3 regions of the Kitasatospora sp. NPDC088548 genome follow, and region 3 is predicted to be linked to each of the others. Evidence: riboswitches for the same ligand, from Rfam matches in the RefSeq annotation. Region 3 holds a riboswitch; each other region holds the start of a gene.
The links. Region 3 has a riboswitch for cobalamin ahead of ACIP82_RS21565 (FecCD family ABC transporter permease). Riboswitches for the same ligand answer to the same signal wherever they lie in the genome.
Positions count from the first base shown of each region.

Region 1: another riboswitch for cobalamin. It lies ahead of ACIP82_RS30915 (HoxN/HupN/NixA family nickel/cobalt transporter); the one in region 3 lies ahead of ACIP82_RS21565 (FecCD family ABC transporter permease).
Region 2: another riboswitch for cobalamin. It lies ahead of ACIP82_RS20715 (CoA-acylating methylmalonate-semialdehyde dehydrogenase); the one in region 3 lies ahead of ACIP82_RS21565 (FecCD family ABC transporter permease).

Region 1 covers NZ_JBIVMI010000030.1:85,911-93,645, reverse strand. The annotation lists gene ACIP82_RS30935 (AMP-binding protein) at 1-363, shown strand, start outside; gene ACIP82_RS30930 (YcxB family protein) at 429-962, shown strand; gene ACIP82_RS30925 (hypothetical protein) at 959-2,656, opposite strand; gene ACIP82_RS30920 (metalloregulator ArsR/SmtB family transcription factor) at 2,719-3,102, opposite strand; cobalamin riboswitch at 3,184-3,377, shown strand; gene ACIP82_RS30915 (HoxN/HupN/NixA family nickel/cobalt transporter) at 3,409-4,584, shown strand; gene ACIP82_RS30910 (aminopeptidase P family protein) at 4,668-5,774, shown strand; gene efp (elongation factor P) at 5,858-6,421, shown strand; gene nusB (transcription antitermination factor NusB) at 6,426-6,863, shown strand; gene ACIP82_RS30895 (thioesterase family protein) at 7,006-7,735, shown strand, end outside.
Region 2 covers NZ_JBIVMI010000015.1:170,787-178,521, reverse strand. The annotation lists gene mmsB (3-hydroxyisobutyrate dehydrogenase) at 1-722, opposite strand, end outside; gene ACIP82_RS20725 (enoyl-CoA hydratase/isomerase family protein) at 725-1,801, opposite strand; gene ACIP82_RS20720 (acyl-CoA dehydrogenase family protein) at 1,801-2,943, opposite strand; gene ACIP82_RS20715 (CoA-acylating methylmalonate-semialdehyde dehydrogenase) at 2,952-4,451, opposite strand; cobalamin riboswitch at 4,682-4,807, opposite strand; gene ACIP82_RS20710 (PucR family transcriptional regulator) at 4,937-6,538, opposite strand; gene ACIP82_RS20705 (serine hydrolase) at 6,535-7,473, opposite strand; gene menC (o-succinylbenzoate synthase) at 7,470-7,735, opposite strand, start outside.
Region 3 covers NZ_JBIVMI010000016.1:157,117-164,851, reverse strand. The annotation lists gene ACIP82_RS21580 (CGNR zinc finger domain-containing protein) at 169-753, shown strand; gene sodX (nickel-type superoxide dismutase maturation protease) at 766-1,203, opposite strand; gene sodN (superoxide dismutase, Ni) at 1,389-1,784, shown strand; cobalamin riboswitch at 1,897-2,016, shown strand; gene ACIP82_RS21565 (FecCD family ABC transporter permease) at 2,121-3,182, shown strand; gene ACIP82_RS21560 (ABC transporter ATP-binding protein) at 3,182-4,033, shown strand; gene ACIP82_RS21555 (ABC transporter substrate-binding protein) at 4,088-5,083, shown strand; gene ACIP82_RS21550 (nuclear transport factor 2 family protein) at 5,164-5,535, shown strand; gene ACIP82_RS21545 (GNAT family N-acetyltransferase) at 5,564-6,040, shown strand; gene ACIP82_RS21540 (anti-sigma regulatory factor) at 6,355-6,765, shown strand; gene ACIP82_RS21535 (RNA polymerase sigma factor SigF) at 6,929-7,735, shown strand, end outside.

The DNA of each region.
Region 1 (7,735 bases), on a different contig from region 3:
GACGGCTTCCTCCACCTCGTCGACCGGCTGAAGGAGATGGTCATCGTGGTGGGAGGCCACGTCTACCCGGCGGAGGTGGAGCAGGTGCTGCTCGCCCACCCCGCCGTCGCCCAGTGCGCGGCGTTCGGGACACGGCGGGCGGACGGGGGCGAGGAGCTCCAGGCGGCCGTCGTCCCGGCGGCCGGCCACCGGCTGGACCGGGAGCTGGTCCGGGGGTTCGTCACCGAACGGCTGGGCTCGATGTACGCGCCCGCCGCCGTGCACGTCCTCGACCGGCTGCCGCTGACCGAGGCGGGCAAGCCCGACCGGAAGCTGCTGCGGGCCACGCTCGGCCCGGACCACGGACAACCGGACCAGGGATAAATGGTCGGCGGGTCGAAGGGAGGGCGCGCTAGCATCCGGTGCCGATCAAGGAGAAGGACGTACACATGGGTGAGGACCAGCGGACCGGGACGCGGCTGGAGCTGTCGTACCGACCGACCGCGGAGGATTTCCGGGAGGCGCTGACCGCCCGGGCGAAGATCTCCGCCACGGGCCGGCGGACCCGTTGGCTGCTGACCGTGGCGGCGGTGTGCGCGGTGGTCGGCTCCGTCCTGTCCGTGACGTCGGGCGAGGGCATCAGCTCCTCACTCGTCGTGATGCTCCTCGTCACCCTGCTTCTGCTCGCCCTGCCGTGGCTCCAGGCGCGGCAGTTCCACCGCCTGACGGAGGGCAAGGGGGAGTACCGGGCCGTCGTCGACGACTCCGGCGTCACCGTCAGCACCGAGCAGTCGTCGAGCACCCTCACCTGGCAGGCCGCGCCGCGCTTCGTCGAGACGCCCCGGCTCTTCGTCCTGCTGAGCGGTGACCGGAACGCTTCCTGCCTCACGCTGCTGCCCAAGCGGGGCATCGCCGAGGGCACCGACGTCGACCGGCTCCGCGCCGTCCTGGACCGGCACCTGTCCAGGGCCGGGAAGCCCTAGCTGTTCTGACCCGGGCGGCGGGTGAACGCGACCCGGGTGCGGCGGTCGCCGGTGCGGACGGTGAGGCCGTGTTCCGGCAGGTCGGCCGGGTCGCCGCCGTCGGCGAGCCAGAGGGCGACGGCGGCGCCGAGCAGGAGGGGGTCGAGGTGCGGTGTGGCCGCACCCCAGGGGCGTTCGGCGTGGGCCTCCAGCAGCAGGCCGCCGCGGAGCCGCAGCAGATGGCGGGCCTTGCCGAGAGCGGCCACGGCCACGCCGAGGCCGGGCAGTTGGGCCGCGGTGTCGGCGAGCCAGCGCTCGGCGGGCAGTTCGGCGCGGACTTCGGTACGGGCCATCACCTCGGCGCTGTGACGCAGCGCGAGCGTCGGCTCCTCGGCGCTGACCGCGTAGCTGCCCCGGGCCTCGCGGTGGTCCGGGCCGACCGGGTAGCGCCGCAGGCGGACCTCGGTGCCCCGGCGCTCCCCTTCGACGTCGTACGCCGTCGGGCCGGGCAGGGCCGTGGGCAGCGGGACCGGTCGCGGGTACGGCGGCTGGCGAGGTTCGTCGTCCGGTTCGTCCACCTGCCGCAGATAGGAGTAGAGCAGCGGGCGCAGCAGCCGGGCGGACTGGCCCTGCCGGCCGAGCGAGCGGTCGGTGATCGGGCGCAGCGCGGCCCGGTCCGGCTTCGCCAGGGCCTGTTCCAGCTGGGTGAGCAGGTCGCCGTCGGGGTCGAGCGGCGGCGCGGCCTGGCCGAAGGCGTAGGTGGGGGAGCGGGGGTCGAGTTCGTCGGCGCCGGTGGCGACGAGCAGGGTGTGGCGTTCCAGGGCGGCGCCGTAGAAGGAGACCGAGCCGTGGTCGCCGATCAGGCAGTCGGCCGCGACGAGGGCGGCCTGCCAGCCCTGGTCGGGCGGGACGAGCCGCAGTCCGGACCGTTCGGCGGTGGCGAGCAGCGCCGCGGGGTCGTGCCGGGCCCAGATGTTGGGGTGCAGGACGACGGCGACGGTGTACTCGTCGGCGGGGAGCCGGCCGACCAGACGCAGCGGCAGGTCGGGGTGGCGTCCGAACAGGGAGTGCTCGCTCCAGGTCGAGTTGACGACGACGAGGCGGCGGCCGTCCACGGCGCCCAGCGCGGCGCGGTACCCGTCCCGGCCGTCCAGGCTGCGCAGCATCCGGTCGAAGCACGGGTCGCCGACCACGCGTGCGCGGGGCAGGGCCTCGGGGCAGGAGATCCGCAGCCGGTCGAGCTGCTCCTCGTGGGAGAGGCCGATCACCGCGGGGAACACCCGCCCCCAGTGGGTGAGTTCGCGGCGGGAGAGGCCGGCGGCGGAGACGGTGTCGCCGGTGGACTGGGTGACCAGGCGGTTGTAGCCGGCACCGTGCGGCAGCACGATCAGCGGGGCTTTCAGCCGGGCCATCGAGCGGTGCACCGCGCAGGCGACCGCGAGGTCGAACCGCCGCCGGGTGGCCTCGCGCCAGTCCAGCACGGTGATGCCGGTGAGGCCGGCGAGGAAGCCGTCGAGCCCGGTGGCGAACGCGGAGCCGGGGTTGACGGTGAGGTAGAGGTGGATGCCGTCCTGGCCGCGCAGCAGGGTGAGCACGTCCAGTACCCGGGTGGCGGAGGTGAGGGTGCGGGCGACCGCCAGCACGCGGGCCCTGACGGGCCGGGTGTCCCAGCGGTCGTCATCGGGCCAGGCGCGGGCCTGCGGGCGGAACGGCACACGAAGATCGTACTGAACCGCCCCTGGCCGGGGGCGGTTGTCCGGCTGTCCCCGAGGGACGGTCAGCCGGCGGCCGCGGAGGGCTCGTGGTGCTCGGCGGCGGCACACGAGTCCAGCAGGGGGCGCATGCCGTCGTCCACGAGCCGGTAGCGCACCACGCGGCCGTCCTTGTCGCCGCTGACCACGCCGGCCGTGCGCAGCAGGCGCAGGGCCTGGGAGACGGCCGGGTCACGCATGCCGGTGGCGACCGCGAGGTCGGTGACGGCGAGCGGGCCTGCCCGGTGCAGGGCGAGCAGCAGGGCGAGCCGCCCGGGGTCGGCGAGCAGCGAGAACCGCTCGGCCCAGGACCGGACGTGCGCGGTGTCGCCGATCGCGGCGATGGCCTCGCAGACCCGGTGTCCGTCGATGGTGCGGTGGCCCGCGCGGTCGGCCGGTACGAGATGCATGGCCCCATTCTTGCAGTCCGCGTCCTGTGATTCTGAACACCTGCGCAGGTGCGCAGCCTTGCAAGGGTGTCCCACGGGCCCTACGGTGTTCCCCGCCGTGGTGCTCGGGAATACCGGTGACGGATCCTCAGGGATCCCAGTCCGGAGCGGCCCTCGCCACTGTGATCGGGGGGAGTCGTCCGTACCCACGACGCCACTGGGCGCCTCGCGCGCCTGGGAAGGCGGGTACGGAAGCCCCGTAAGCCAGGAGACCGGCCACGGCATCTCACGAAGCCATTCCACGAGGTGCTGGAGCGTGATCCGAAGATGACCCTGCCCGAAACCGCCACCCCGGCGACACCGCCGGTGTTGCCCACTTTCCGTTGGAAACGCCAGGACACCATCCGCACGGCCGGGCTGATGGGGGTGATCCTGGCCATGCACGTGGCGGCGTTCGGGACGCTCATATTCCTGGTGGCACCGCACGAGTACACGGTCGGCACCCAGGTCTTCGGTGTGGGCCTGGGGATCACCGCCTACACCCTCGGCATGCGGCACGCCTTCGACGCCGACCACATCGCGGTGATCGACAACACCACCCGCAAGCTGATGGCGGACGGCAAGCGGCCGGTCTCCGTGGGCTTCTGGTTCGCGCTCGGGCACTCCTCGATGGTGGTGCTGATGGCCGCCCTGGTGGCGGGCGGGGCGCAGCTGGCCAACACGCTGATGGACGACGACTCCACCACCCACAAGTGGCTGGGCGTGGTCGGCACCACCGCCTCCGGTGCCTTCCTCTACCTGATCGGCGCGCTCAACCTGGCCGCCCTGCTCGGCATCCTGAAGGTGTTCCGGTCGATGCGGGCCGGCCGGTACGACGAGGCTGAGCTGGAGGAGCACCTCAACGCGCGCGGCTTCCTCGCCCGGGTGCTGAACCGGGCGACCCGCTCGATCACCCGGCCCGGCCAGATGTTCCCGGTGGGCATGGTGCTCGGCCTCGGCTTCGACACCGCGACCGAGGTGACCCTGATGGTGATGGCCGGCTCCGGCGCGGCGGCCGGTCTGCCCTGGTACGCGATCATCTGCCTGCCGCTGCTGTTCGCGGCGGGGATGAGCCTGTTCGACACGCTGGACGGGACGTTCATGAATTTCGCGTACCAGTGGGCGTTCGCCAATCCGGTGCGCAAGGTGTACTACAACCTGACCATCACTGGGCTGTCGATCGCGGTGGCGTTCATCATCGGCACCATCGAGCTGGTCGGGGTGCTGCACGAGAAGCTGGACCTCACCGACCCGGTCAGCGGGTGGATCGCCGACCTCTCGCTGGACAACGTCGGCTATGTGATCGTCGGCCTGTTCGTGGTGGTCTGGGTCGCGGCGATCGCCTACTGGCGGCTGGCCGGGGTGGAGCGGCGCTGGTCCCCGCAGACCCAGCACGCGGGTGCCCGGCCGACGCCGGCCGGGGAGGCCGCCGAGACCACGGAGGCCACGGAGGCCAAGGCCTGAGCCGGGCGCGGCCCGGCCCCGGCCCCGGCCCGGTCGGGCCCGCCCGACGGGCGGATCGGGGCGGCGCTCCGTAGGCTCGACGCATGGCTGATGCGTACGCGGGTCGGCGGGAGCGGCTGAGGGAGCACTGCGGTGCGACCGGGGCCGACGCGGCGCTGATCACCAGGCCGGCGAACGTGCGCTATCTGACCGGGTGCGCGCCCTGCGGGGCGACGCTGCTGCTCACCCGGGAGCGGGCGCTGCTGGCGCTGCCGGACGACCTGCCGCCGGACGACACCGGGGAGCACCTGCTCGGCGAGGACCTCACCCAGGTCCCGGTCGCGGCGGGGGAGGACACCGCGCTGGCCGCCGCCGCGGCCGCCGGGCGGCTCGGCGTGGACGACCTGGCGGTGGAGGAGCACGACCTGACGGTCACCCGGCACCGGTCGGTGGCGGGCCTCGCCGAGGGGGTCAGACTGGCGGGCCTCGGACCGGTGGTCGAGCGGCTGCGGGTGGTCAAGGACGAGCACGAGATCGCCGACCTGCGGATCGCCGCCGAGATCGCCGACCAGGCGCTCGGCGAACTGCTGGAGTCGATCCTGGTCGGCCGCACCGAACGGCACCTGGCGATGGAGCTGGAGCGCCGGATGATCGACCACGGTGCGGACCGGGCGGCCTTCCCGGTCTCGGTCGGCACCGGCAGCCACTCCGGCCAGCAGGCCCACCAGCCCACCGACCGCCGGGTGGAGGAGGGCGATTTCCTCACCGTCGTGCTCGGCGCCCAGTACCGGGGCTACGGCGTCTCCACCGCCCGGACCTTCGTGATCGGCGCCGCCCCCGCGCCCTGGCAGGTCGAGCTGCACCGGCTGGTGTTCCGGGCCCAACGGGCCGGACGGGAGGCGCTCGGGCCGGGCGTCGAGCAGTGCGTACCCGACCAGGCGGCCCGGGCGATCCTCCAGGCGGCCGGGCACACCGAGCCCTCCCCGCACCCGGTCGGGCACGGCATCGGGCTGGAGATCCGGGAGGCGCCGCGCCTGGGCCCGTCGGACATGGGTAAACTGGACAGCCGCGTGCCGGTCACCGTCGGCCCGGGAGTCCACCTCCCGGGTAAGGGCGGTGTCCGGATCGAGGACACGCTCGTGGTGCGCCCCCTCGAAGAGGGCGGGCCCGAGCTGCTCACCATCACCACCAAGGAGCTCCTCGCCCTGTGACCCGCGGCCGCCCGGCGGCTGCTGCGGGCGGCAGGACGCAACCCTTGGTTCCTTGACAGCTATATCCAGGAGTTAGTGCGCCCGTGGCTTCCACGAACGATCTCAAGAACGGCATGGTCCTCAAGCTGGAGGGCGGCAAGCTCTGGTCCGTCGTCGAGTTCCAGCATGTCAAGCCCGGCAAGGGCCCGGCCTTCGTGCGCACCAAGCTCAAGGAGGTCCTGACCGGCAAGGTCGTCGACAAGACCTTCAACGCCGGCACCAAGGTCGAGACCGCCAACGTCGACAAGCGCGGCATGCAGTTCTCGTACAAGGACGGCGAGAACTTCGTGTTCATGGACACGGACACCTACGACCAGGTGACGATCGAGCCCGCCGTCGTCGGCGACGCCGCCAAGTACCTGCTGGAGGGCTTCGACGCCCTGGTGGCCATGTACGAGGGCTCCCCGCTGTACATCGAGCTCCCGGCCTCGGTCGAGCTCGTGATCTCCCACACCGAGCCGGGCGTCCAGGGCGACCGCTCGACCGGCGGCTCCAAGCCGGCCACCCTGGAGACCGGCGCCGAGATCGCGGTGCCGCTGTTCATCGTGACCGGCGAGAAGATCAAGGTCGACACCCGCGACGGCAGCTACCTCGGCCGGGTGAAGTAAGTCCGTGTCGGCCGCACGCAGCAAGGCCCGTACCCGGGCCTTCCAGATCCTCTTCGAGGCCGACCACCGCGGGGTGGACCCGCAGCGCGTCCTCGCCGACTGGGTGGCCCGCGCCCGGGAGCCCAAGCCTGACGAGGGCACCCCGCAGGTCGGCGAGTACACCATGGAGCTGATCGAGGGCTACGTTCAGCACGCCCGCCGGATCGACGACCTGATCTCGCAGTACGCGGTGGGCTGGACGCTCGACCGGATGCCGATCGTGGACCGCAACGTCCTGCGGCTCGGCGCGTACGAGCTGATCTGGGAGGACGGCGTCCCGGACGCGGTCGTCCTGGACGAGGCCGTGGAGATCGCCAAGGAGTTCTCCACGGACGACTCCCCGGCGTTCGTCAACGGTCTGCTCGCCCGCTTCCTGGAGCTCAAGCCGAGCATCCGCCGCTAGGGATCGTCCGACGAACCCTGGGCACACCCCGACGCACGGCCGCCGGACCGGAAACGGTCCGGCGGCCGTCGTGCGTTCCGGACGGGTGGCGTATGTTGGGGCTACTCATCGGTAACCCCGCAGTGAAGGGCAGGCCACCCCCATGACCACGGCGACCCGCAGCGAGTTCGACCAGGGCATCGCCCTGACCCGGCACCCGGACGAGCCCGGCCGCTACGACGGTGAGCTGGGCGCCGGCTGGCAGATCGGCGGCGGCGTCAACGGCGGACTGCTGCTCGCGATGGCCGGCCACGCCCTCGCGCTGGAGCACGGCGAGCACACCGACCCCGTCTCGATCAGCGGCTACTACCTCTCCGCCTCCCACCCCGGCCCGGCCACCGTCCGCACCGAGGTGCTCCGCACCGGCCGCGGCCTCTCCACCGGCACCGCCTCGCTCAGCCAGGACGGCGTCGAGCGGCTGCGGGTGGTCGCCAGCCACGGCGACCTCGCCACCGCCGACGGCGAGGTGCGCACCACCGCCCGGCCGCCGCAGCTGCCCCCGCCGGACCGGTGCATCGGCATGGAGCACGCCCCGAAGGAGCTGGTCCGGCAGGCCGCCCTGCTGGACCGCTTCGACCTGCGGCTGGACCCGGCCACCGTCGGCTGGGCGCTCGGGCAGCCGTCCGGCACCGGCCGGATCCAGGGCTGGTTCAAGCTCGCCGACGGCCGCGAGCCCGACCCGCTGCTGCTCCTGCTGGTCGCCGACGCCCTGCCGCCGGTCACCTTCGACCTCGGCCTGCCCGGCTGGGCGCCCACCGTCGAGCTGACCGTCCACCTGCGGGCCAGGCCGGTGCCCGGCTGGCTGCGGGTCACCCACGCGACCCGCAACCTGG
Region 2 (7,735 bases), on a different contig from region 3:
GCGGCGGCGAAGCCAGGCCGGTAGTCCCGGTTGGCGGGGCTGGCGGGCACCGGACCGGGCACTGGACAGTTGCTGGTGAGCGCCCAGCACTGGCCGGAGGCGGTCGAGACCACGTCGAACAGCGCCTGGTGGCTCAGGCCGAGGTGCTCGCCGAGGACGAAGGCCTCGCTGACGGCGATCATCGAGATCCCGAGGATCATGTTGTTGCAGATCTTCGCGGCCTGCCCGGCGCCGGACGGGCCGCAGTGCACGACCTTGCGGCCCATCGCCTCCAGGACCGGCAGGGCGGCGGCGAAGTCCGCCTCCGCCGCGCCGACCATGAAGGTGAGGCTCGCGGCGCTCGCACCGGTCACACCGCCGGAGACCGGCGCGTCCAGCGCCCGGTGGCCCGCCGCGAGGGCCGCCGCGTGCGCTTCGCGGGCGTCGGCCACGTCGATGGTCGAGCAGTCGACGAACAGGGTTCCGGGCTCGGCCGCGGCCAGCAGTCCGCCGTCCCGGTAGAGGTCGAGGACCTGGCGGCCCGCGGGCAGCATGGTGATCACCAGCTGCGCGTCGGCCACGGCGGCCGGCGCGGAGGCGGCGGCCGGCACGCCGGCCGCCTCGGCGCGGCGCAGGGCGTCGGGGTCGAGGTCGAAGCCGGTCACCCGGTGGCCGGCCCTGACGAGGTTCGCGGCCATCGGGCCGCCCATGTTGCCCAGTCCCACGAAGGCGATCGTGCGGATGGTCACCAGCGTTCCTCCCATGCGGTGGTGGTGCCGAGGCCCAGCTCCTGCGGGCCCAGCGGGGTGAAGAAGCGGTCCACGTCGTCCTCGGTCACGGCCTCCAGGGCCGGTGGCGACCAGCGTGGGGAGCGGTCCTTGTCGATCACCTGGGCCCGGACGCCCTCGACCAGGTCGGGCGAGCGCAGGGCCGCGCTGGAGACCCGGTACTCCTGGTCCAGGACCTGCTCCAGCGGGCCGAGCCGGCGGGCCCGGCGCAGCGAGCGCAGGGTCACCTTGAGGGCGGTGGGCGACTTGGCGGCGATCTGCTCGGCGGCCTCCTTCGCCGCGCCCTCCCCGCTGGCGCGCAGGCGGTCGAGGATCTCCTCGACCGTGTCGGCGGCGTAGCAGTGGTCGATCCAGTCGAGCTGTGCGGCGAGCGGGCCGGCGGGGACGGGAGCGGCGTGGCGGTGCACCGCGGCGGTGACCTCCTCCTCGGTGAGCGCGGCGAGGAACGACGGCAGCTTCGCGGCGGGGACGAGGAGGTCGGCCAGTCCGCACAGCAGCGCGTCGCCCGGTCCGGCGGTCGCGGCGGTGAGTGCGAGGTGGGTGCCGAGTTCGCCCGGGGCGAGGGCGAGCAGGTAGGTGCCGCCGACGTCGGGGACGAAGCCGATGCCGGTCTCGGGCATGGCGATCCTGGTGCGTTCGGTGACGACGCGGACACGGCCGTGGGCGGAGATTCCGACTCCGCCGCCCATCACGATGCCGTCCATCACGGCGATGTACGGCTTGGGGTAGCGGGCGATCCTGGCGTTGAGGCGGTACTCGTCGCGCCAGAAGCCGAGGGAGGCGGTGCCGCCGGCCCGGGCGTCCTCGTAGATGGCGCGGATGTCCCCGCCCGCGCAGAGGCCGCGCTCCCCCGCGCCGGTGATGACCACGGCCGCCACGGTCTCGTCCTGCTCCCAGCGGGCGAGGGCCTCGTCGATCCGGCGGACCATCGGGTGGGTCAGCGCGTTGAGGGCCTTCGGCCGGTTGAGGACGATCCGGCCGATCCGGCCCTCGCGTTCGAGGAGGACGTCCTCCTGTTCCGTCCCGGTGTTCATCAGGCGGCCCCGGTCAGGCCGCGGGCGACGATGACGCGCATGATCTCGTTGGTCCCTTCGAGGATCTGGTGCACCCGCAGGTCGCGGACGATCTTCTCGACGCCGTACTCGGCGAGGTAGCCGTAGCCGCCGTGCAGTTGGAGGGCGCGGTTGGCGACCTCGTAACCGGTGTCGGTGGCGAAGCGCTTGGCCATCGCGCACAGGTGGGGGGCCTGCGGGTCGCCGTCGTCCAGCGCGGTGGCGGCGCGCCAGAGCAGCGACCTGGCGGCCTCCAGCTCGGTCGCCATGTCGGCGAGCTGGAACTGCAGGGCCTGGGCGTGCAGGAGCCTGGCGCCAAACGCCTCCCGTTCGGCGAGGTACTTGGTGGCCCGTTCCAGTGCGTCCTGGGCCCCGCCGAGGGAGCAGGCGGCGATGCCGAGCCGGCCGCCGTCGAGGCCGTTCATGGCGATCCGGAAACCTCCGCCCTCCACCCCGAGCAGGCGGTCCGCGGGCAGCCGGACGCCGTCCAGGACCACCTGGCGGGTGGGCTGGGCGTTCCAGCCCATCTTGCGCTCGTTGGGCCCGAACGAGAGTCCCGGATCCCCGCGTTCGACGACGAACGCGGAGATGCCGTGCGGCCCCTCGCCACCGGTGCGGGCCATCACCACGTACACCTGCGAGGACCCGGCGCCGGAGATGAACTGCTTGACGCCGTCCAGGACGTAGTGGTCGCCGTCGCGGCGGGCGCGGGTGGTGAGTGCGGCGGCGTCCGAGCCGGCGCCCGGCTCGGTGAGGCAGTAGCTCGCCAGGTCGCGCATCGAGCAGAGGCCCGGCAGCCAGCGGGCCCGCTGCCCGGGTGTGCCGTGGCGGTCGATCATCCCGGCGACCATGTTGTGGATGGAGGTGTAGCCGGCGATGGAGGGGCAGCCGGTGGCGAGGGCTTCGAAGGCCAGGACGGCGTCCAGCCGGGTCAGGCCGGAGCCGCCGCACTCCTCGCGGACGTGGACGCCGCCGAGCCCGAGAGCGGCCGCCCTGGCGAGGACGTCCACGGGAAAGTGCTTGTTCTGGTCCCACTCCACCGCGTACGGGGCAAGGCACTCCTGCGCGAAGTCCCTGGTGGTCGAGACGATGGCGAGCTGATCCTCGGTCAGTTCCCTGTGCACAGCGGCCCTCAGCCCATCGTGGGGATGGTGAAACTCGCGCCCTCCTTGACCCCGGAGGGCCAGCACGAGGTGACGGTCTTGGTCCGGGTGTAGAAGCGGATCGCGTCCGGCCCGTACTGGTTGAGGTCGCCGAACCCGGAGCGCTTCCAGCCGCCGAAGGTGTGGTACGCCACCGGCACCGGAATCGGCACATTGACACCGACCATACCGGTGTTCACCCGCCGGGAGAAGTCCCGGGCGGTGTCGCCGTCCCGGGTGAAGATCGCCACCCCGTTGCCGTACTCGTGCTCGCTCGGCAGCCGCAGCGCCTCCTCGTAGTCCGCGGCGCGGACCACGCACAGGACCGGGCCGAAGATCTCCTCCTGGTAGATCCGCATCCCGGGGGTGACGCGGTCGAAGAGCGTGGCGCCGAGGAAGTAGCCGCCCTCGTACCCGGGCACGGTCAACTCGCGTCCGTCGACCACCAGTTCGGCGCCCTCCTGGACGCCGAGGTCCAGGAGGCCGCGCACCCGCTCCAGGGCGTCCCGGCTGATGAGCGGGCCGAAATCGGCCTCGGGATCGTGGGCGGCGCCGACCTTCAGCGCGGCGATCCGCTCGGTGAGCCTGGCGACCAGGGCGGAGGCGGTCTCCTCCCCCACCGGCACCGCGACGGAGATGGCCATGCACCGCTCGCCGGCGGAGCCGTAGCCCGCACCGATCAGCGCGTCGGCGGCCTGGTCGAGATCGGCGTCGGGCATGACGATCAGGTGGTTCTTGGCACCGCCGAAGCACTGCGCCCGCTTTCCGCGGGCCGCCGCCGTGGCGTACACGTACTGGGCGACCGGTGTGGACCCGACGAATCCCAGGGCCTGTACCCGGGGGTCGTCGAGCAGGGTGTCGACCGCCTCCTTGCCGCCGTTGACCACGTTCAGCACGCCCGGCGGCAGGCCGGCCTCCAGGAACAGCTCGGCCAGCCGCAGCGGCACCGAGGGGTCGCGTTCGGACGGCTTGAGGAGGAAGGCGTTTCCGCAGGCGATGGCGGGTGCGGCCTTCCAGAGCGGGATCATCGCGGGGAAGTTGAACGGGGTGATGCCGGCGACCACACCGAGCGGCCGGCGGAGCGAGTGGACGTCGATGCCGGGGCCGGCGCCGTCGGTGAACTCGCCCTTGAGGAGGTGCGGCACGCCGGCGGCGAACTCGACCACCTCCAGGCCGCGTTGCAGGTCGCCGTGGGCGTCGGCGACGGTCTTGCCGTGCTCGGCGGAGAGCAGTCGGGCCAGCGGCTCGCGTTCGGCCTCGACGAGTTGCAGGAAGCGCAGCAGCACCCGGGCGCGACGCTGCGGGTTCCAGCCGGCCCACTCGGTCTGGGCCTGTTCGGCGTCGGCTATCGCCACCTCGGTCTCGGCCCGGCCGGCGAGCGGTACCCGCGCCTGGACCGTGCCGGTGCTGGGGTCGTACACGTCGCCGAACACCCCGGACGTACCGGGGACATGCTTTCCGCCGATGAAATGGGTGAGTTCACGGACCATCACAAGCCTGCTCTCGTCAGGATGTCAGGTGGGATCCGAGGGAACCGGGGCACGGCGGCACGCCCGCCCGACACGCAGGTGTGCGGGACGCGGGTGCTGCCGGGCGCGGCGAGCCGTCAGGGTGACGTGCGTGCCGCGACCGTCGCAGGATCACCAGGGCCAGGAAGGACACAGACCGGTGCCATGCGTGTTTGCTCCATCCTCGTGGACAACACGGAACACCCGCAGTCGGCATCCTGACTCCCGGATCAGCGCGCGCCACCCGGCCTTCCCGGCCGGCTGCCAGTGGCTGGTACTGCGGTGACGCGCTCCCCGGTCACAGTGGCGGGACCGTGCCGGACTCACACCGGCTTCCCTGCACTGCGGGCCTTGGCCACGACCATATAGTCGGACGTCCTAGCAAGTCCAGGGTGCCGCTCCCTCCGGCTCCGCCCCGAAGCTCCCCGGGCGGCGACCCGCGGCCCGTACGCAGAGCCGCGCCCCGGTCAGGGGGTGGGCGGGGTGAGGCGGAGGTGGAGCATGGCCTCGAAGCGGGCCCCGGGGTCGGCGAGGTCGAGGTCCGCCACCTCGGCGAGGCGCTTGAGCCGGTAGCGGAAGGTGTTGGGGTGGATGTGGACGGCGGCGGCGGCCGCGACGACGTCGCCGAAGGTGTCCAGCCAGGCCGCGAGGGTCTCGGTGAGCGCGCTGTGGTGTTCGGCGTCGTAGGCCCGCAGGCGGGCGACGGGGTTGTCGGGGAGGTCGTCCTCGGCGTGGACCCGGTCGGCGAGTTCGAGGAGGAGCGACGCGACGTAGACGTCGGAGAGATGGGCGACGCGGTGCGGCGTGCCGCCGGCGGTGAGCACCCGCAGGGCGCGGTCGGCGTCGGCCCGTGAGCGGGGCAGCTCGCCGGGGTGGGCGGCGAGCCGGCCGAGGCCGATGACCGCCGGGACGCGGGGGGCGATCCGGGAGAGGAAGGTGTCGGCGACCCGGACGGCCGCCTCGTCGGAGCCGCTCGGCAGGACGGCGTAGGTCACACCGCCGAGCGAGGCGGTGGCGGCGCGCGGGTGGACGGCGGCCAGGTGCAGGGCGAGCGCCTCGCCGGAGCGGTGGCCGGCGGCGAGCAGGTCGGGGGCGGAGGAATCGCCGAGCACCGTCAGGGCCAGGACGCAGGCGGGCTGGGCCGTCAGCCCGAGCCGGGCGGCGGCCTGCGGTGCGGCGGCGCCGCCTTCGAGGACGGTGGCCAGCAGGTCGGCGCGGAGCCGGTGGCCGACGTCCTCGCCGGCCCGGCGGCGCAGCAGGTGGAGGGCGGCGACCTTCGCGGCCTCGGTCAGGGCGTGCTCGCCGTCGGGGCCCAGGCGGTCCTGGACGACCACCCAGATGGAGCCGAGGATCTCCCCGCCCGCCCGGACGGCGATCGCCACCCGGGGTTTGTCGGCGACGCCGTCGACGTAGAGCGGGCCCTCGCTGCGGTAGAGCGCGTGGAAGGCGCCCCGGGCCTCCAGGTCGCGGAGTTTCTCGGCGGGGACCTGGCGGTCCAGGATGGTCGCGATCCGGGCCGGGTCGCCCTCGTCCTGGCGGCTGGAGAAGGCGAGTACCTTGCCGCCGCGGTCCTCGACGGTGACCGGCCCGTCGAGGAGGGCGGCGATCGCGTTGGCGAGGGCGAACAGATCGCCGGAGAGCGGGCCGCCGACGTCCTCCCCGGCGCCCGCCAGGTCCTCGCCCGCGAACTCGTCGACGGCCAGCAGGGCCCGCAGCAGGGCGGCGACCTGGGCCCAGGAGGCGCCGGGGGTGAGGCCGAGGACGGGCACGCCGCTCCCGGCGACGGCGGCGGTGACGGTGTCGTCGACGGCGACCGGCGAGCGGACGATCACGGCGGCCGCGCCGAGGCCGGCCGCCCGCTCGACCAGGGCGGCGACGGCCGGCGCACCGGCGACACCAACGCCGAGGACGACGGCCCCGGGCAGCCGCGCGGGCTCGTCCATCGGGTCGTGGATGAGCACCCCGCCGACCGGTCGGACCGGGTCGGGGTCCCCGGCCACGACCTCGACCAGCGTCGATCCCAGGTCGGTCAGGATGCGGCCGAGGACGGCCCGCGCGGTCGGGATCATGCGGTCACAGTAGGCGGGTTCACCACCGACGACGGCTCCGGGGTGGACGGTGCCGTCGCCCGCAGTGCGTCGACCGCGATCCGGGCGGCCCGGCCGATCGCCCGGTCCGCGCCGGGGTCACGCTGCCGGGGCGTCTCGGCCCGGGTGAACACCGCCACCGCGTACCGTCCGCCGTCGGGGTGCTCGACCACCCCGGCCTCGTTGCGCCAGCCGGGCAGGGTGCCCGTCTTGCCGGCGATCCGGTAGCCGTCCTCGAAGCCCGAACTGAGCCGGTGCGGCCAGATCTGACGGCCCATCACCGCCCTGACCTCGGCGCAGGCCTCGGCCGGGCCCGCCTCGTCGCGCCAGATCTGGGCCAGGAGTTCGGCCGTGTCGCGGGCGGTGCCCCGGGTGGTGCGCTCGGGCACGCAGACCGACAGTGCCATCGTCTGCGCGGGGGTGAGGGCGGCGAGCCTGGCCTGTGCCTCCTCCTCGTCGGCGGCGCCGAGGTCGGCGAGCAGTGAGCCGATGAGGTCCGCGCAGCCGCCGATCAGGTGGGTCCGGTCGCGGCCGAGCCCGGCGAGCAGGGCGTTGACCCGGTCGAGGCCGACCCGGTGCAGGACGACGTCGGTGGCGGCGTTGTCGCTCATCGTCAGCATCAGCAGGACGAGGTCGCGCAGGCTCAGCTCGACCGGGTCGGCGCAGCCGGAGGTGCCGATGCCGCCGTCCCGCAGCGGCGGGGGCACCGGGTGCCGCTCGGTGCGTTCCAGCCGGCCGGCGGCGGCCTCGCGGGCGTAGGCCAGGGCGACCGGGATCTTGAAGACGGAGGCGAGGACGACCGGTGTGTCCTCGTCGAGTCCGAGGGCGGCGGGGCCGTCGATGTCGCGGGCGAAGACGTGGCCCCGGACGCCGGCCTCCTCGAAGACGGCCCGCAGGGCGGGTCGAGCGGTGTTCATCGGGCGGTCCATTCGTTCGACACGGTGACCTCGGCGAGCAGTTCGGGGATCGGTGAGACGCCGAGGCCCGGCCCCCGGGGGACGTCCAGGTGGCCGTCGCGGAGGACGAAGGGCTCGGTGATGTCCGTGCGGTAGTAGCGGCCGGAGGCGGAGGTGTCGCCGGGGAGGGTGAAGCCGGGCAGGGCGGCGAGCGCGACGTTGGCGGCCCGGCCGAGGCCGGTCTCCAGCATGCCGCCGCACCAGACGGGCACCCCGTGCGCGG
Region 3 (7,735 bases):
CCCCCCCCCCCCCCCCCGCCCCCCCCCCCCGCCTGGGGGGTTGGTGGGGTGCCGGCGCGGCGCGCGGGCCGCCCCCGCCGGCCCCCCCCCCCCCCCCCCCCGACGCCTGCCCCGCCCAGGTAATAGGCTGGAGCCAGTCAGCCCGTTACCGATTCTGGAAGGACCACCGTGGAGCTCGCCTCGTACGCCGACCTCGCCGTCCGGCTGGTGAACACCGAGGAGCCCGAGCGCGGCACCGACACGCTGACCTCGGTCGACGCCGTCCGCGGCCTGTTCTCCGAGAACACACGTGCCGCCGCGCTCGCCGACGAAGCCGACCTGCCCCGGCTGCGTGCCGTCCGGACCCGGCTGCGCGGGGTCTTCGAGGCCGCCGCCGAGGGGGACGAGATCCGGGGTGTCGACCTGCTGAACAGCCTGCTGATGGAGTACCCCGTCAGCCCGCTGGTCTCCGGCCACGACTACCTGGACGACGCCGGGCGCCCGCGCTGGCACCTGCACCTCGCCGACAACTCGCCCACCGCCACGGCCCACTTCAGCGCGGTCGCCTGCATGGGCCTGGCCGTCCACCTCACCGAACTGGGCGCCGACCGGCTCGGCATCTGCCAGGCCGCGCCCTGCCGCAACGCCTACCTGGACACCTCCACCAACCGCTCCCGGCGGTACTGCTCCGACCGCTGCGCCACCCGCGCCAACGTCGCCGCGTACCGGGCCCGCAAGCGCCAGGAGGCCGCCGTCCTGGCCGGGCAGGGCTAGCGGCCCTCCGGGCTAGAGATCCTCCGGCCGGACCCAGACGCCGAGCCGGCGGGCCAGGCCCGGCACCCGGACCAGCGGGCCCAGCAGCAGGCGCTCCAGCCGGCGGCCCGGGGCCAGCCAGGCCGGCCGGGGGCGCAGCCGCAGCAGCACCCGGCCGAGCACCAGCTCGTCCGGGACGGCGCCGTAGCTGCGGCTGTCGCTGTCGACCAGCCGGTTGTCGGACAGCAGCCACCAGCCCTTCGGGCGCCGGCCGTCGGCCCGCTTCACCACGAGCAGGTCCTGCTGCAACGGGTGGCGGACCACCACCACGGCGCCCGGCCTGATCCGCGCCCCGTACCGGACCAGCAACCGGTCGCCCTCACGCAGCGTCGGCACCATCGAGTCCCCCGCCACGTCGATCAGTCCGAACGGTGCGGCACCCCCGCGGGTGCCGCCCTCCGGTTCCGCCATCCGCGTCACGGCTCCTCCTCCCGGCTCGCCGCGTCCCAGTCTGCCGTACGGACCGTCACCCGCCGGTGTCCGGATTCACCCGGTTCCGGGTCCGCCTTTTGCCCTAGGCCCACCGACCGATCGCGAAACCCCGTGACCGGAAGGGTAATCTCGGGCGCGGGAAGACGATCTAAGGAAGGACTCCCATGTTCTCTCGTCTGTTTGCACCGCGTGCCACCGCGCACGCCCACTGCGACCTGCCCTGCGGCGTGTACGACCCGGCGCAGGCGCGGATCGAGGCCGAGTCGGTCAAGGCCACCCAGGAGAAGTACCAGGCCAACGAGGACGCGCACTTCCGCGCTCGCGCCGTCATCATCAAGGAGCAGCGCGCCGAGGCCGTCAAGCACCACATCTCGGTGCTGTGGAGCGACTACTTCAAGGCCCCGCACTTCGAGAAGTACCCGCAGCTGCACCAGCTGATCAACGACACCCTGAAGGCCGCCTCGGCCGCCAAGGCGTCGACGGACCCGGCCACCGGCCAGGCCCTGCTCGACCTGATCGCCGAGGTCGACAAGATCTTCTGGGAGACCAAGCAGGCCTGACCGCCGCTCGGCCTCCGTCGACCGCCCCCGCCCGGACCACCACACCGGACGGGGGCGGTCGCGCGTTTCCGGGACATGCCCGGCGGCACCTGTAAGGGTTGCCTGGCCTTAGCGCTTGTTATGCTGCCAGGGCGTCCCATGGGGGAAGTCCGGTCCGAATCCGGCGCTGACCCGCAACGGTGGACGGGGCCCCGGCCCCGTGAGCCCGATCGCCCTGGGGCGCCGACCTCCCGACAACTCGCCGTGGAATGCGAGGGGATGGCGCCCCGGCCCCGCCACGGCCCGGGCGCTTCGCCCCGCGCCGCCCACGGCCCGAGGCGAAGGCGCGCCCCCCTCGTGAGCACCGCAGTGACCGCACCGGTCCGTCGAATACCCGCCGCGCCCCTGGCCGCCGGCCTGGCCGCGGCCCTGCTGCTGTCGCTGGTCTGCGGGGTCGCCCTGGGCTCCTCCGACCTCGGCTGGTCCCGGGTCCTGCGGCTGCTGGGCGCCGGGCTGACGGGCGGTCGGCTGGAGGCCGAGGAGGCGGCGGCGTACGTGATCGTCTGGGAGATCCGGCTGCCGCGCACCGTACTGGCCGCCGTGGTCGGCGCCGGGCTCGCGGCCACCGGGGTCGCCGTGCAGGCCATGGTCCGCAACGCCCTGGCCGACCCGTTCGTCCTCGGCATCTCCTCCGGCGCGGCGGTCGGCGCCAACGCCGTCCTGCTCCTCGGCGCCTTCGCCTCCCTCGGGGTCTGGGCGCTCTCGGTCTCCGCCTTCGGCTCGGCCCTGCTGGCGATGCTGCTGGTGTACGCGGCCGCCCGGACCGCCTACGGGCTCACCCCGCTGCGGCTGGTGCTCACCGGCACCGCGATGTCCTACGGCTTCTCCGCGGTGACGGCGCTGATGGTGTTCGGCGCCGCGCGCGGCGAGGCGGCCCGCAGCGCCATGATGTGGCTGCTCGGCAGCCTGGGCGGGGCGACCTGGGGCTCGGTGCCGATCGCCGCCGTCACCGTGCTGGCCGGCCTGGCCTGCCTCGCCCTCTCCGCCGGGCGCCTCGACGCGCTCGCCATGGGCGACGAGACGGCGGCCTCGCTCGGTGTGGACCCCGACCGGCTGCGCCGGCAGCTGTTCGTGGTGACGGCGGCCGTCACCGGCACCGTCGTCGCGGTCAGCGGCGCGATCGGCTTCGTCGGGCTGATGGTGCCGCACCTGGTGCGGATGCTGGTCGGCGCCGGCCACCGCCGGGTGCTGCTGGTCGCGCCGTTCGCCGGGGCGCTGCTGCTGGTCTGGGTGGACATCGTCTCGCGCACCCTGCTGGCGCCCGCCGAGCTGCCGGTCGGGGTGGTCACCGCGGTGCTCGGGGTGCCCTGCTTCCTGTTGCTGATGCGCCGCCGCGGCTACTCCTTCGGAGGCCGCTGATGGGCACCGGCGCGAACGCCGACCCGAGCACCGACACCACGGACACCCCGGAGACCGCCATCGAGACCGCCAGCGAGACCGCCCTGGACATCGCCGTCGACGGGCTCTCGGTCGACATCGCCGGCGCCCGGCTGGTCCACGACATCACCCTGGACGCCGCCGCCGGACAGGTGGTCGGCCTGGTCGGACCGAACGGCAGCGGCAAGTCGACCCTGCTGCGCTGCGTCTACCGGGCACTGCGGCCCGCCGCCGGCGCCGTCCGGCTGGGCGGCGAGAACCTGCACGCGCTCACCCCCCGCGAGGCCGCCCGGCGGGTCGCCGCACTGCCGCAGGAACACTCCGCCGAGTTCGACTTCACCGTGGCCGAGGTGGTCGGCATGGGCCGGCTGCCGCACCGCAGCGGATTCGCCGGCCCGACCGGCGGGGACGACCGGCGCTGCGCCGAGGCGCTGGCCCGGGTCGGCGCGGACCACCTGGCCGGGCGGGGCTTCCTGAGCCTGTCCGGCGGCGAGAAGCAGCGGGTGCTGATCGCCCGCGCGCTCGTCCAGGAGCCCCGGGTGCTGGTGCTCGACGAACCCACCAACCACCTGGACATCGCCCACCAGTTGGAGGTGCTGGCGCTGGTCCGGGCGGCCGGGCCGACGGTGCTCACCGCGCTGCACGACCTCAACCTGGCGGCCGGCCACTGCGACCTGCTGTACGTGATCAGGGCCGGCCGGATCGTCGCCTCCGGACCGCCCGTCGAGGTGCTGCGCCCCGCGCTGCTGGCCGAGGTGTTCGGCGTCCGCGCGACCCCCGTACGGCACCCCGAGACCGGCGCCGTCCAGCTGCTCTTCGACCGGCTCCGCTGACCCCGCTTCCCCTCCCGCCCTTTCCGCCCCCTCCCCCCGACCCGAGGAACTCCCATGCGCACCAAGGCCGTCGCCGCCACCGCCCTGCTCACCCTCGCGCTGACCGCGTGCGGGGCCGAGATCGCCCCGAGCGGCGAGGCCGCGGCGGGCTCCGACCACTACCCGGTGACCGTCGACAACTGCGGCACCAAGGTCACCTACAAGGCGAAGCCCGCCCGGACGGTGACCAACGACGTGGGCATCACCGAGCTGATGCTCGCGCTCGGCCTCACCGACCGGATGGCCGGCTATGTGATGCCCGACGAGAAGGGCGACCTCGCCAAGGTCCCGTGGAAGGACGGCTACCAGCAGACCGCCTGGCTCTCCAAGCAGCCGATCACCAAGGAGCTCGTCCTGGACGCCCGGGCCGACCTGGTGTTCGCCGGCTGGCACTACGGCTTCGGCGAAGCCGACGGCTTCACCCCGCAGGTGCTGGCCGGCCTCGGCATCGACTCCTACGTGCTCAGCGAGTCCTGCCGCAGCGGCAAGGGCCCGGAGCGCGGGGTGATGTCGCCGCTGGACGCGCTCTACACCGACCTGGCCAACCTCGGCGAGATCTTCGACGTCCGCGACCGGGCCGACAAGCTGATCGCCGACTTCCGGGCGCAGGTCGCCGCCGTGCCGCAGCCCGAGCACCGGCCGGGCGTCTTCCTCTACGACAGTGGTGAGGACAAGCCGTACACCTCGGGCAAGTACGCCGCGCCCGAGGAGATCATCGCCAAGGCCGGCGGGCGCAACGTGATGGGCGACGTCGCCGACTCCTGGACCACCGTCGGCTGGGAGAGCGTCGTGCAGCGCGACCCCGAGGTGATCGTGATCAACAACTACGGTGACACCGACGCCGAGGCGAAGCGGAAGTTCCTGAAGTCCTTCCCGCCGCTGGCCGGCGTCGCCGCGGTCAGGAACGACCGGATCTTCGTGCTGGACTACGTCGACCTGGTGGAGAGCCCGCGCAACCCCGCCGCGATCACCGCCCTCGCGGCCTATCTGCGGTCCACGCCGGCGGCCTGAGCACGGGCCGGTCCGGCCCGGCCGGGCGGGCGTACGCTCGGAGTACGAGCCCGACGGAATCCGACCGGAGGAGCGAGAACATGAGCACCATGGCGGCACCTTCCGACTTCGACACCGCCGCCCTGCGCGAGGGCATCGAACGCGGGGACGCCGAGACCCTCCTCGCGCTCTACGCCGACGATGCCGAAGTGCGCATGGTCGACCACAAGACCCAGCCCAGCCATCCGCTGGTGATGCACGGCCGGAGCGAGATCGGCGCGATGCTGCGCGACATCTACGGCCGGGAGATGACCCACACCCTGGAACAGGTGGTGGTCCAGGGCGACCACATCGCCTTCATGGAGGCCTGCCAGTACCCCGACGGGGTCCGGGTCCTGGCCACCTCGGTCGCCGACCTGCGGGACGGCCGGATCGTCGACCAGACCTCGATCCAGGCCTGGGACGAGGCCTAGGCCCGAACGGGCCAAGTAGGCTCGTCACATGATCCGCACCGCCCTAGTCACCGACGTCCCGGTCATCCACGCCATGATCCGCGAACTCGCGGAGTACGAGAAGGCCCCGCACGAGGCGGTGGCCACCGAGGCACAGCTGCGGGACGCGCTGTTCGGCGCCGCCCCGGCGCTGTTCGGCCTGATCGCCGAGGACGACACCACCGGCGAGCCGGTCGGCTTCGCGGTCTGGTTCCTCAACTTCTCGACCTGGCGCGGGACGCACGGCATCTACCTGGAGGACCTGTACGTCCGCCCGGAGGCCCGCGGCGGCGGCCACGGCAAGGCCCTGCTGCTGGAGCTGGCGCGGATCGCCGTCGAACGCGGCTACTCGCGGATGGAGTGGTCGGTGCTCGACTGGAACGAGCCCTCGATCAACTTCTACAAGTCGCTCGGCGCGGTGCCGATGGACGGCTGGAGCGTCTACCGGCTCACCGGAGAGGCGCTCACCGCCGTCGGCGCGCGCTGAACACAGCGTGCCGACGGGGCCGCGCCCACCGGTACGCCGCCGAACAGACGGGCCCCGCCCGGCCGTACGAACGGGTTCCGTCCGGGCACTGACACCCTGTGTCGCGGCGCCCTACCATGAGTGACTCCCGCGCCGGGGCCAAAAGCGGTAACGTCTCGGGCGGATGCGCGGCGTCCGGCCACCCCTCGCGGGGTATGACCGGTACACGTACCGCACCACCCCTCTGGACAGTTGGGGCGAAGCAGTTGAGCCAAGCAACAGACAGTGCCGCGGCCACCGGCCCGGAAGCACAGCGCGTCACCCAGGAGGTGAGGGTGTCCCAGATCGACGGCGAGCCCGGGGTCCAGGACTTCGTGGAGGTCCGGCTGCCCGCGGCCGGGGCCTACCTCTCGGTACTGCGAACAGCGACGGCGGGGCTGGCGGCCCGGCTGGACTTCACGCTGGACGAGATCGAGGACCTACGGATCGCGGTGGACGAGGCCTGCGCCATCCTGCTCCAGCAGGCGGTACCCGGGTCGGTCCTGTCCTGCGAGTTCCGGCTGGTCGGCGACTCGCTCAAGGTCACCGTCTCCGCCCCGACCACGGACGGCCGGGCCCCCGAGCGGGACACCTTCGCCTGGACGGTGCTCTCCGCGCTGGCCGGCGAGGTGGACTCCTCGGTCGGCGAGGACAACACCGTGACGATCAGCCTGCACAAGAAGCGCGGCGGTTCCGCCACCCACTAGGGCCGCCGCAGCAGCAGCACCGAACAAGGGCCGTCCGGCCGGTACCCCCCACCCGGGCCCGGCGGACGGCTCCCGGTACCGCCCACCACGCGGTACGACCAATAAGACGAATCGGGGCCGCCCCACGGTCCCGGTGCTCCCGGAACGGAACGGGGGAATGGCCGTGAGTGATCTGGACCGTACCGGCCTCGCGACGGCGGGCCCTGCCGTACCGACCCAGGCGAGCGTTCCCGGCCTCGCCGCCAACGACGAAGCGCACCCGAAGGACGCCCACCGGATGAGCCAGCCGACCGAGCCGACGTCTGATCCGTCGCCCGTCCCCGTGCCCCCGCCGGCCGCGGCCGACCCGGCGGACCCCGCAGCCGAGGCGCTGCGCGGTGCGGTGCCCGCCCAGACCCCGCACCGCACCGGGGCGCCGGACCGCGAGGCGGCCCGGGCGCTGTTCGTCCGTCTGTCCGCGCTGCCCGACGGCTCCCCGGAGCGCGTCGAGCTGCGCAACCAGCTGGTGCGGATGCACATCCCGCTGGTGGAGCACCTGGCCCGGCGGTTCCGCAACCGGGGCGAGCCGCTGGACGACCTGACCCAGGTCGCCACCATCGGGCTGATCAAGTCGGTGGACCGCTTCGACCACGAGCGCGGGGTCGAGTTCTCCACCTACGCCACGCCGACCATCGTCGGCGAGATCAAGCGGCACTTCCGGGACAAGGGCTGGGCGGTCCGGGTACCGCGCCGGCTCCAGGAGCTGCGGCTGTCGCTGACCACGGCGACCAGCGAGCTCTCCCAGCGGCACGGCCGCTCCCCCACGGTGCACGAGCTGGCCGAGCACCTGGGGATCTCCGAGGAGGACGTGCTGGAGGGCCTGGAGTCCGCCAACGCGTACTCCACGCTGTCGCTGGACGTGCCGGACAGCGACGACGAGTCGCCGGCCGTCGCGGACACCCTGGGCGCCACCGACGAGGCGCTGGAGGGC